Regions from separate parts of the Bacillus nitroreducens genome, predicted to be linked through region 1. Evidence: riboswitches for the same ligand, from Rfam matches in the RefSeq annotation. Region 1 holds a riboswitch; each other region holds the start of a gene.
What was found. Region 1 has a riboswitch for S-adenosylmethionine ahead of ACWPVE_RS18775 (hypothetical protein). Riboswitches for the same ligand answer to the same signal wherever they lie in the genome.
Positions count from the first base shown of each region.

Region 2: it holds a riboswitch for S-adenosylmethionine, as region 1 does, so the genes downstream of both, ACWPVE_RS18105 (carboxymuconolactone decarboxylase family protein) here and ACWPVE_RS18775 (hypothetical protein) in region 1, are expected to answer to the same signal.
Region 3: it holds a riboswitch for S-adenosylmethionine, as region 1 does, so the genes downstream of both, ACWPVE_RS13235 (methionine ABC transporter ATP-binding protein) here and ACWPVE_RS18775 (hypothetical protein) in region 1, are expected to answer to the same signal.

Region 1 covers NZ_CAXHYI020000003.1:3,047,753-3,051,992, forward strand. Annotated here, with positions in the region: gene ACWPVE_RS18765 (cation:dicarboxylate symporter family transporter) at 1-372, shown strand, start outside; gene ACWPVE_RS18770 (threonine aldolase family protein) at 402-1,433, shown strand; SAM riboswitch class I at 1,634-1,734, shown strand; gene ACWPVE_RS18775 (hypothetical protein) at 1,933-2,277, shown strand; gene ACWPVE_RS18780 (acyl-CoA dehydrogenase family protein) at 2,594-3,829, shown strand; gene ACWPVE_RS18785 (hypothetical protein) at 3,831-3,995, shown strand; gene ACWPVE_RS18790 (LLM class flavin-dependent oxidoreductase) at 4,115-4,240, shown strand, end outside.
Region 2 covers NZ_CAXHYI020000003.1:2,910,303-2,914,542, forward strand. Annotated here, with positions in the region: gene ACWPVE_RS18095 (spore germination protein) at 1-635, opposite strand, end outside; partial or broken gene ACWPVE_RS18100 (endospore germination permease) at 616-1,702, opposite strand; SAM riboswitch class I at 1,886-1,994, shown strand; gene ACWPVE_RS18105 (carboxymuconolactone decarboxylase family protein) at 2,109-2,762, shown strand; gene ACWPVE_RS18110 (ArsR/SmtB family transcription factor) at 2,952-3,281, shown strand; gene ACWPVE_RS18115 (ArsI/CadI family heavy metal resistance metalloenzyme) at 3,343-3,750, shown strand; gene ACWPVE_RS18120 (arsenic transporter) at 3,813-4,240, shown strand, end outside.
Region 3 covers NZ_CAXHYI020000003.1:1,950,239-1,954,478, forward strand. Annotated here, with positions in the region: gene ACWPVE_RS13230 (O-acetylhomoserine aminocarboxypropyltransferase/cysteine synthase family protein) at 99-1,427, shown strand; SAM riboswitch class I at 1,534-1,640, shown strand; gene ACWPVE_RS13235 (methionine ABC transporter ATP-binding protein) at 1,891-2,913, shown strand; gene ACWPVE_RS13240 (methionine ABC transporter permease) at 2,910-3,578, shown strand; gene ACWPVE_RS13245 (MetQ/NlpA family ABC transporter substrate-binding protein) at 3,597-4,240, shown strand, end outside.

The DNA.
Region 1 (4,240 bases):
AAGAGTATTGCAGACTTTGTAATTCCATTATGCAATACCGTTCATCTATCAGGTGCTGCCATGGCGATTACGATTAGTGCATTTACTGTCTCGCAAATGACCACGGGCCAATTACCACCAGTAGGTGTAGTGATTTCATTTATCATTTTATTAGGCATTATCGAGGTTGGTGCTGTCGGAGTTCCTGGTGGTTCAGTGCTAGCGGCGTTGGGAATCTTGCAGTCTTCTCTCGGGTTTGACGAAGCAGCATTAGGGCTAATGTTAACGTTATTTATGATTCAAGATAGTTTTGGAACAGCTACCAATGTGGTAGGAGATGGAGCTATTAGTATGGTCGTAAATAAGTTTTTTGGAAAAGATGAAGCTGTATAAAAAAGTTACAAGGAAAAAGGAGAATATTAGTGAAACGAATCGATTTACGAAGTGATGCTGAAACGATGCCAACTCAAGAAATGGTAGAGGCGATAACAAAAGCGAAGCTAGGCGATGATATTCTTGGCGAAGATCCGACAGTCATTGAACTGGAAAGGCTCGCTTCTTCTATGCTAGATATGGAAGATGCGATGTTGACAATCTCGGGTACAATGTCGAACCAAGTAGCGGTCATGACGATGACAGAACGCGGCCAAGAAGTCATCATGGGGAAGGAATCCCACTTATATAATCTTGAAGTAGCAGGGTTAGCTGCACTTTCTCAAGTCCAAGCGCGAAGTGTTTCCGTAACAAAAGGGGTTTATGATATAAACGAAATAGAAGAATCCATTCAACCTGTTGGAATTCAAGCAGCGGAAACGGGACTCATTTGTTTAGAAAATACCTATAACTTAAATGAAGGTTCAGTTGTCCCCCTCGAAAATATGAAGGACATAAAAGAAGTGGCAAAGCGAAATGGAATTCCTGTCTATTTAGACGGTGCTAGGCTCTTTAATGCCGCAACTTACCTAAATGTGCCAGCCTCGGTCATTTGTCAATATGCGGATGCAGTACAAATTTGTTTAACAAAGGGGTTAGGTTGTCCAATCGGCTCAATCTTATTAGGACCAAAGACCTTTATTCAAAAAGCAAAGAAAATACGCCAAAGATTAGGCGGAGGGATGAGGCAAGCAGGTATCATTGCGGCACCAGGAATCATTGCGCTTCAGAAAATGACAAATCACATGCAGAACGATCATCAATTAGCCAGTCATTTAAGTGACGGACTATCCACGATTCCAGGCCTAAAACTGCTCTCAGAACAATTCCAAACGAATATCGTATCCATTGAAATTGTACAAGAAGGCTGGGATGCCGATCGATTAGTGGATCTATTAAAATCTAGAAATATCTTAGTGAAGAAAATAGGCCCTAAAAAAGTGCGAATGGTCACACACCACCAAATCACGAAAAAAGACATAGATGCGGTCCTAAGTTACCTAGTAGAAAACCTAGGGTAGGTAGTAGAACAGGGGGAACAGGGGGACGGTTCTGCTGTTCACCTATTTTTTTACATTTTCACAAATGTAGGTCCTGACCGCCTGTATAGTAAGGAGGATTGGAATTCTCCCTATCCTACACTTTCATATTTTTCTGAAAAGGTAGTTGACAATGTTTTTAATATGGCTTATATTGTAAATTAATTAAATAATGAACAAATTACTTATCAAGAGAGGTGGAGGGACTGGCCCGACGATACCTCGGCAACAGGCTTTATAGTACTGTGCCAATTCCAGCAAGCGTATGCTTGAAAGATAAGGAGAGTAAATAGGACGAATCCATTAACCTCTTCTTATTTTGAAGAGGTTTTTTATATTTTTACTCGATTATAACCGAAAATTTAATATGTAGAATTGCTGATTGGACCACCAAAGGCACTGTGAGAATGTATATTTTTTCAGTGCCTTTGGTTTTTTTATTTTTAAAAACAAGAGAAAACACAAAAGGAGGACACTCATCATGGAAAAAGCATTACATGTGCATAACATTCGTATTAAAACAATAGGACATGATACATTTTCACAAAATGAATATCTGAATTTACCCGATTTGCAATTTTATAAATGGTGCAATGATCAGTATGGGGTAAATCGAGGTGTTTTTAATACAATCGATAACTGGTTTTTTGAAAATGGCATTATCAACATTCAACATCGTCGTATCTATCTTTTAGCATTTCTAGATCACACCTTGGAAGAAGGAATGAAGCAGGAACATGAAAAATTTATTCGATTTGGAAATGGAGGATTAACTAGACAGCTTCAGAAATTTTTCACGCCGAAAAAATATCAGTTTATAAAATGAAGAAAATTAGAAAATTGCATATCTGCCGATTAGACAACTAAAGGCATCTTTCTTTTCATTCAAGACGTGGGAAGTGAGGTGTCTTTTTAATTTGAAGAAAAAGTTTCGTTCTATGATTCAGTGCGATTCTGTATCGCACTAAATCTTACTATTCCGATGCGATTATTTAAAATAATTCGAAATTCCATACCGTAGAAAGAGCAAACTGAACCATTTAAAGGGGGTGATGCAAAGCCTCAATAAGCAGCAAGTAATAAAAAATGTACGATTCGTTTCACCAAATATTATTTACATGAAACCATAAGGAGGAAAAGAAATGACAGTAACATTAGAAAAAGTAAGAGGTGTATGGGGGAGTGCCCCTAGTAAGAACTACGAACAATTGGCATCAAGATTCCGAGGGGTTTTTCAACAAATACGAGAGGGTGCCGTTCAACGAGAAAATGAGAGAAAGCTGCCTTTTGAGGAAATCCAATTGCTAAAAGAAGCAGGATTTGGAGCAATTCGGATTCCACGTGAAGAAGGAGGCTTGGGAGCAACACTTCCAGAGTTATTTACTCTTCTGATTGAATTAGGAGAGGCAGATTCGAATATCCCGCAAGCACTGCGGGCACATTTTTCTTTTGTTGAGATGGTATTAAATTCACCAAAGGGTGAACAAAGAAGCAAGTGGATAAAGCGTATTTTAGACGGAGATCTTGTTGGGAATGCGTGGTCTGAAGTCGCTGGCGCGAAGGCTGGCAGCTTCTTAACAAATGTAACGAGAGGAGAAGGAGACCAGTTATTTTTAAACGGTACAAAATACTATTCAACAGGTACGATTTATGCCGATTGGATTCTTGTTTTGGCAACCCGTGACGACAATCATATCTTTGCGGTTATCTCAAGATATGCAAAAGGCGTAGACGTCATTGATGATTGGAATGGCTTTGGACAAAAATTAACAGCTAGTGGAACAACACGATTCACAGATGTTTCGATTAAGGAAGAGGAAATCTTAACAGAGGAGTTTAATGCGCAATATCTAGCTGGCTTTTTCCAAATGATGCATTTGGCAACTCTTGCTGGGATTGCCCGTGCAGCAGCAACGGATGTTTCAAAAGCTGTAGCAGAGCGTCAACGAACATATACACATGCAGCAGGTGCTCGTCCAAGTGAAGATCCACAAGTGCTACAAGTAGTTGGAAAAATACATAGCTTGGCTTATGCTGCTGGAGCCATTGTTGTAAAAACAGCCGAATCGTTACAACAGGCATATGAAGTCCGTCTATCTGGAGACGTTGAAAATGAAGAAGTGCTCAATGATGAGGTGGAAATTGAAGTTTCACAGGCTCAAACGGTGGTCAGTAGCTTAACACTTGAAGCATCAGAATTATTGTTCGACGCATTGGGTGCTTCCGCCACCTTACAAACAAAGAGCTTTGATCGCTATTGGCGTAATGCCCGAACACTAGCATCACATAATCCTCTTATCTATAAAGAGAGAGTGGTCGGGGATTATGCGGTGAATCAAACACGCCCACCTTATGTATGGCATGTTGGGAGGAGTTAAAATGTTGAAAATTTATAGAGTGAAAAATATTTTTAGCCGAGTAATCAAACTGTTCTTTTGGAAGATCCCTATTTTCTTTTTTAGACTCTCATCAAATAGATTATTGCTTTCTGATTGGAAAATCCCATCCCAAATGATTGGTGAAACGGGAGTTGACGTTAGGTAGGATTTAAAATTCCTGCGGGAAAGTGTGAGACTTGAGACCCCGCAGGAACAAATGTATAACGGAAATCACGGTGTGAAAGGGAACTAGCATTCATTTTTAATCATAATGGAGGTAAAAAAATGCCAAAGAAAAGAATCTATTTAAATGCATTTGATATGAATTGTGCGGGTCATCAATCGCCTGGATTATGGACGCATCCAGATGATCAATCATCGATTTACAAGGATGCCGAGTATTGGGAATAC
Region 2 (4,240 bases), 140 kb from region 1:
ACCTCATAACTACTAATCAGGATGTCTACCTGTATGGATTCAAGTCGTTTTTTAACTTCCTCTAATACAGTAGGATTTATCAGATCATTCATATACTGCAAGACGATTTTTGTTTTTGTTTTTTCTCCGATGGAATATTCAACACTTTTTAGGGTGGATGTTTTTAATCTTTGACGGATTAATGCCATATTATCAGAAATATTTTCAACAAAACCGTCCCTGGGTCCCCTAATGGAGGATTCCAAATTGGATTCTTCAGGACTCCTTTTTGGAAATTTAGAAATAGGAATGAATAAGAGATCGTTTAAATCATGACTGTAAAGGATCAATTCGCCCGAGTACAGCTTTTCTTCGACTTTTTTCTTTCCATTCATTGTATCTTTTAGCTGGGTTACTTCAAGCACATCACTAAGTAAATCAAAGGATAAGAATTTATTTTTTTCCCACACATAATAAATAGCAGGGAAAATGAGTTCGTTGAGTTTAGTCATATCAACTAAATGTGGGCAATACATAAATGTTAACGTGAATTCTTGATACATTTTCTCACTGACAACAATATCCGATGTACCTTCAAACCAAACTTTTAAGTGGTTGATGATATCTTCAATTTTGTTAGTTTGTACTTCCTCCATGCTTTTCACCCACCGAACGTATCAATAGAAATGATAAAAGTAGAATACTGATTTGAATAAAAAGGGAATATGGGAAATAATAATCTTTTAAAAATATATAAAAGGAGTTTGCATCCCAAGGAATATATACACTTAGGAATAAGAGAAAATAAAGGATTGGAAGGATCCACATTTTTTTCTTTTTCTCATTTATCATCTTTGCGATAATAAACATCGATACGCTTATTCGAATAAATGCTCCGGAAAGCCACTGGAAAATCGAGAGAAAATCTAAACGTGTGACGCTATCACCTATTTTTAATAATCGCCACTCCTCATAAGCAGGGTTTCTCAATTTTGCTGCCTCATGTACTCCAAATTCTGTGATGGCTCCAGTCAATGGTCCAAGTATTAATAACACCAGCATGAAGCCAGTTGCGATCAGCCACTTCGCCTTGAGTTTATTTTTGATAAATGGCGTTAAAAACAATAGAAAAATGATATCAAATAAGCCAGAACATGCATACATGATGCCAGTAAGAAACGAGCTGTACCCATTCTCAAAGAGTGGGAATAGCAATTCATAATTCTTATTTGGAGAATTTCCTAATCCAACTAGTAATCCAAAAATCGATACAGTAGGAAATGTTAGAATGGAAATCGTACTTATCACGAGTAAACCCTTTGTCGTTGCATAATAGCAAACCAAACGCGATGATAATGATAAAATCGGGTGTATCAAGGGCATAGTTTCCCTTTGCCCATATATAGGTAAACTTCAATGTAATGATGGCTACAAGTAAAAAATACGAAATGAGTAAGAGTGCGAATAAATTATAAATCCATTTATTCGTGAATTTACTTCTAAGTAATAAATGAATCTCCTCTCGTTTCGTTATTTTTTTATAAAGATAAAAGACAAGTAGGATCCAGAAAAGGAAAGGAACCGCACTGAAAATGACACTTACCCAAGAATCCCTGTGAGAGGTTGATAAGAGTACGGGTATAATCAGAACATGTACCATAAAACCGGTAGACATTAACATCAGGATATATATATGAACTGCACGAATCAGCTTTCCATTCATTGGGAGCCACCTTGTACCTGTATTTCTACTAGGTAGGTTCTACCTTGGAGGAAAATTTTATACAAAATTAGCAAATTGTGTTAGTGTGTTATTCGGAATAATCAAATATCTGAATTGACAAACACTTCCTAATTCATGTAAGATGAAATTATTGTTACATACTACCAAATTTAATACGATTTTCTCTTATCAAGAGTCGGGGAAGGAACCTGGTCCGTTGATCCCGCAGCAACCGTTACGATGTCCGTAGCAAGGTGCTAATTCCAGCAAGCTAATGCTTGATAGATGAGTGTGGATGTCTAGATTGCCCCTTCCTCATCGGAAGGGGTTTTTGATTTACCACAGATAAAAACATAGAGAAGTCGTCTTTATTTGGTGAACAAATAGGGGAATGGAGAGATGATTGATGACGAGTTTGTACAAAAAAGAATATTTCGGAAGACTACCAGAACTAAATAAATATGCACCTAATGCATTTCAATCTTTCATAAAGTTTGATCAGCAAGCATTAGCTGCGGGTAAACTTTCCGTTAAACAGAAAGAACTAATTGCTGTGGCGGTTGCTCATATTACAGGTTGTCCATATTGCATCGACTTACATGTGGGGAATGCGAAAAAGAATGACTCTACGAAAGAAGAAGTAACAGAGGCTATTTTTGTTGCAACAGCACTAAAAGCAGGTTCTGCTTTAGCACACGGTGTTAACGCATTGAATGCGTATGATGGATCTGGCGATGAAGAACTATACAAAGCTGCTTATTTTGCTAGACTGAAAGAATTTGCAGATTTAAATGGTGAGGCATTTAAGGCATTTGTTGATTTTGACACGAAGTCTCTTAAAGCACAAAACTTAACGGAAAAGGATAAAGAGTTAATTGCTGTTGCATGTGCACACACAACTGGTTGCCCATATTGCATTGATATCCATACGAAAAATGCGAAAAAAGCGGGTGCAGACTTAGAAGAAATTTCAGAAGCGATTTTCGTTGCCGTTGCTCTGAAAGCTGGAGCGGCGTTGGCGCATAGTGTAAATGCACTGAATGCGTATGATGAAAAGTAATAATCATTGAATGATAGATTGGTCTTAAAATCGACAGGTGAATGCACTTGTCGATTTTTTATTTAGTTTGTTTCAATGAAGATTCCTCATTTGTCACTAATAAATCAATTTTTTTTGATTTAAGGATTGCTTTTTGATAAGAAATTCATTATGATTTAAATATCAAAAAAATTTGATAAAGGGTGAAATATATTGGAAACTGTTAAACCGACATTACAACGATATGAAAAAAAATTTAAAGCCCTTGCAGATCAAAAGAGATTAGAAATTATGTACGAGCTTAGTCAAAGGGGCCAAACATGTGTATGTGATTTAACGGAAGTCTTCGGGATCTCACAATCAAAATTATCGTATCATTTGAAAATATTAGTAGAAGCAAATTTAATTGAGAAAGAGACAAAGGGAACTTGGAGCTATTACGATATTAATGAGAATGAAGTAAATGGCTTATTATCTGAAGAACTATGCTGTATGTTTAGAAAAACAGGCAATCAAGCAACAAGTAATCGTTGTTGTTAATTTTTAATCTATAAATCAACTTTTTTTGATATAAGGACATAATGAGAGGGAGGCTTGTGTTATGAAGTACGTTCACGTAGGAATTAATGTAACCGATTTGGAAAGGTCAATCGAATTTTATCAAAAAGTTTTTGGAGTAAAGCCTGTAAAAACAAAAAATGATTATGCCAAATTTTTAGTAGACGAGACTAGGTTAAATTATACGTTAAACGTGAAGGATGAAGTAAAGGGTAATCAAGTAAACCATTTTGGTTTCCAGGTGGAAAACGCTGAAGAAGTGACGTTACATAAAGAGAGATTAGAAAAAGAGGGTTTCTTTGCTCGCGAAGAAATGAATACAACTTGTTGTTATGCTGTTCAGGATAAATTTTGGGTAACAGATCCTGATGGGAATGAATGGGAATTCTTTTATACAAAAGAAGAAACTGATATGAAACAGCTTAAAGGAGATACTTGTTGTGTAAGCTAAGTTATAATAGCCCTTTTCTTCAGTAGGAGAGGGTGCTTTGCTATTTATTGGGGGTTTATCAATTGTCAACAACATTGGTTTTAGCACTTATAATTTTTATTTTTACATTACTTTTCGTAATTTGGCAGCCAAAGGGATTAAATATCGGATGGACTGCCTGTGCTGGAGCGATTATCGCTCTTTTAGTAGGAGTCGTTGATATTCAAGATGTATTTGAAGTTATCGACATTACATGGAATGCCACATTATCGTTTGTGGCGATTATTCTTATTTCCTTAATTTTAGATCAAATTGGTCTGTTTGAGTGGGCCGCGTTACATATGGCAAGGTTTGCTAAGGGAAATGGTATCAATATGTTTATCTATGTAAGTTTATTAGGGGCCATTGTGGCAGCTTTATTTGCTAATGATGGTGCAGCGTTGATTTTAACGCCGATTGTTTTGGCGATGGTTCGAAATTTGAACTTCAAAGATCAAATGGTCTTTCCATT
Region 3 (4,240 bases), 1.1 Mb from region 1:
TGTCGTTTGGGTGATATCGTGTAAAAACTACCTGGTAAATATAACAACAATGTCTGCGCAAACAGCCTTTATTTATTAAAAAATAGGGAGAGATTCTAATGAGCGAAAAACAAAAGAATTATAGACCAGAAACAATTGCGATACATGGAGGACTAGAAGCAGATCCAATAACAGGTGCTAGAGCTGTACCAATCTATCAATCTAATGCATTCAAATTTAATACAACTGAGCATGCAGCAAATCTATTCGGTTTAAAAGAGAATGGATATATCTATACACGTATTCATAATCCAACAACAACTGTATTTGAAGAAAGAGTTGCACAATTAGAGGGTGGGGTCGGTGCGTTGGCTGTTTCAAGTGGAATGGCAGCAATCACGACAGCTATTCTAAATATTGCAGGTGCTGGAGATGAGATTGTATCAGCTTCTACACTATATGGTGGAACGTATAACCTATTCGCAAATACGCTTCCTAAGTATGGAATTAAAACGCATTTTGTAAAACCCACTAACTCAGAGGATTTCCGTCAAGCTATAACTCCAAATACAAAAGCGATCTTTGCAGAGACGATTGGAAATCCAAGTTTAGATGTCCTTGATATTGAAGCCGTTGCTAATATTGCTCATGAGGCAGGGATTCCATTAATTGTTGACAATACCTTTTCTACTCCATATCTGTGCAGACCGATTGAGCATGGGGCAGATATTGTTATTCATTCAGCTACAAAATGGCTATTAGGTAATGGAACAACAATGGGAGGAATTATTGTAGATGGTGGTAAATTTGATTGGAATTCACCGAAATTCCCAGGTTTCACAACACCAGATCCAAGCTATCATGATTTAGTCTATGCTGAAGCGCTTGGACCAGTCGCTTTTATTATTAAAGCAAGAGTTCAACTACTTCGTGATACTGGGGCTGCTTTAAGTCCATTCAATGCATTCCAATTTAACCTAGGTCTTGAAACATTACATGTTCGTATGAAAGAACATATTGCAAACACAAAAAAGGTAGTTTCCTATCTTAAAAACCATCCAGGTGTTGAATGGGTTCAATACCCTGGTGAAGAGGATCATCCTAATAAACAATTAGCTGATAAATATCTACCAAAAGGTGCAGGATCCGTTGTTATCTTTGGTATCAAAGGTGGAAGAGAAGCTGGTGAAAAACTAATCAACAGTGTTGAACTTTGGTCACATGTTGCAAATGTCGGTGATGCAAAGAGCCTAATCATTCACCCAGCTAGCACCACCCATCAACAATTAAGTTCAGAAGACTTAAAGGCATCTGGTACAACAGAAGACTTAGTTCGCTTATCTATCGGTATTGAAAATATCGATGATATATTAGAAGACTTAGAACAAGCTATTAAAATAGCGAACGGTACAAGTTCAGCTTACACTGCAGAAAACGCATTAAAGTAAATGGATAAATTTTGTCACACCATTTCCATTGACAGCAATTGCTACTGATGATAATATAACCTTCATATTGTTTAGAATGAACGTTTAAAAGTAAATAGATTAGATACTCTTATTTAGAGTGGTGGAGGGATGTGCCCGATGAAACCCAGCAACCGTCAACATTTGTTGAAAAGGTGCCAATTCACACAAAGCAATAGCTTTGGAAGATGAGAGGAAGGAATTCATTTTATGGTGCCTTTCTGCTCTCTTTAGCAGGAAGGCATTTTTATTTTCTTTTTTAATTATTTGCTTACTCGCATAAACTAAACAAAGTCTTATGAGATGTATAGCTACAGGCGCCATCGGGTCTCTGGTCTAAGTCAATCGCTACGGAAGGTAAGAAACACCTTCTGTCAGTGCTCGTCTTATCCTTGTCGCCGATAGATGGGGTCAGCGCATTTCGATGAATAGAAGGTGTGACGATATGATAACACTTAAAAATGTGAAAAAGATTTATCAATCTAAAACAAATTCGGTTACAGCCGTTAACAATATTGACCTGGAAATTAATGAAGGAGAAATATTTGGAATCATTGGTTACAGTGGTGCAGGTAAAAGCTCCCTTATACGTTTATTAAATGGGCTTGAAGCCCCAACAGATGGTACAGTTATGGTTGCAGGTCATAACATTACGACCGTAAAAGGTAAAGCATTACGAGAAGCTCGAAAAGAAATAAGCATGATCTTTCAGCACTTTAACTTACTGTGGTCCCGTACAGTTCGCGAAAATATTTCCTTTCCACTTGAAATCGCAAAGGTGCCAAAACCAAAGCGAGAAAAACGAGTAGCAGAGCTAATTAAGCTTGTAGGATTAGAAGGCAGAGAAAATGCTTATCCATCTCAGCTAAGTGGGGGACAAAAGCAAAGAGTAGGGATTGCAAGAGCACTTGCCAACAATCCAAAAGTACTCCTTTGTGATGAAGCAACATCTGCGTTAGATCCAGAAACAACGGATTCTATATTAGACTTACTGGTTGATATAAATCAACGATTAGGGTTAACGATTGTGTTAATTACCCATGAAATGCATGTGATTCGAAAAATTTGTCACCGTGTCGCAGTCATGGAAAACGGAGAGATAGTTGAGCAAGGAAAAGTACTTGAAGTGTTCAAAAAGCCTAAAGCTAATATTACAAAGCGTTTTGTACAACAAGTTACAGAACCTGAAGAAACGAAGGAGACGATCGAACACCTCTTGGAGCAGTATTCAAGTGGAAAGGTCGTGCAATTAACCTTTGTTGGAAAGGCAGCTGAAACTCCACTAATTACGGATGTAATAAGAAGTTATGAAGTGAGTGTTACAATCATTCAAGGAAAAATTTCACAAACCCAAAGTGGATCTTATGGAACTTTGTTTGTACATTTTAATGGGGATACTAATGAAATTGAACAGGCTATCCAGTACATCCGTAAGCAACAGGTTGAAGTGGAGGTGCTGAGCCAATGATGGAAAAATACTTACCAAACGTAAAGTGGGAAAATGTGTGGGAATCGACGCTTGAAACATTGAGTATGACGGGGATATCCGTTGTTTTAACCTTTATATTCGGACTTATTTTAGGATTATTACTGTTCTTAACTTCTAAGGGAAATCTTTGGGAAAATAAAGTGTTGAACTCTGTTATTGCATCATTCGTTAATATTTTTCGTTCCATTCCTTTCATTATTTTAATCATTTTACTAATTCCGTTTACCAGTCTTATTATGGGAACGATGTTAGGTGTAAAAGGAGCACTACCAGCATTAATTATAGGTTCGGCACCTTTCTATGCAAGAATGGTTGAAATTGCTCTTCGTGAGATTGATAAAGGTGTGATTGAGGCAGCAAGATCAATGGGTGCAACGACAACGACAATCATCTGGAAAGTTTTAATACCTGAATCTTTGCCAGCGATTATTTCGGGTATCACCGTTACCGCTATTGCGCTAGTTGGTTATACAGCAATGGCAGGAACAGTGGGTGCAGGTGGTCTGGGCACATTGGCCTATTTGGAAGGATACCACCGCTCAAACTTAGATGTAACTTTTGTAGCAACTATATTAATATTAGTCATTGTATTTATCATTCAGCTTATAGGTGATATTCTCACTTCTATAATAGATAAACGATAAAAATGGAGGGAAAACTCGATGAAGAAGTTTTTACAGTCAATTCTAGTAGTAGCATTTGTACTAGCACTTGCTGCATGTGGAACAGCAGATGAAGAAGGAACAAAAGAAAACAACAACGGTGGAGCTGAAGGAGAATCCGAAAATGTAACCATTACAATCGGAGCTACACCAGTACCGCATGTAGAGATTTTAGAAGAAGCAAAACCTCTATTAGAGGAAAAAGGAATTACGTTAGATATTAAGGAATTTACTGATTATGCAATTCCGAATAGAGCTTTAAGTGAAGGCGACTTAGATGCAAACTATTTCCAACATATTCCTTACTTAAATAAAGAAGTTGAAGAAAAAGGCTACGAAATTGTAAACGCTGGTGGCGTTCATATTGAACCAATTGGTATTTTTACAAAAAAATACAAATCTATAGATGAGATTCCAGATGGCGCAACATTAATTATGAGTAATTCAGTTGCTGACCATGGCCGCGTACTTGCAATGTTAGAAAGAGAAGGGCTTATTACATTAAAAGAAGGAATTGAAAAAGTAAGTGCAACTCCTGATGATATCGTTGAAAATCCAAAAGAACTTAAATTTGAAATGGAACTTGATGCAGCGCTCCTAACAAAAGTGTATGAGGGAGAAGAAGGAGACCTAGTTGCAATTAA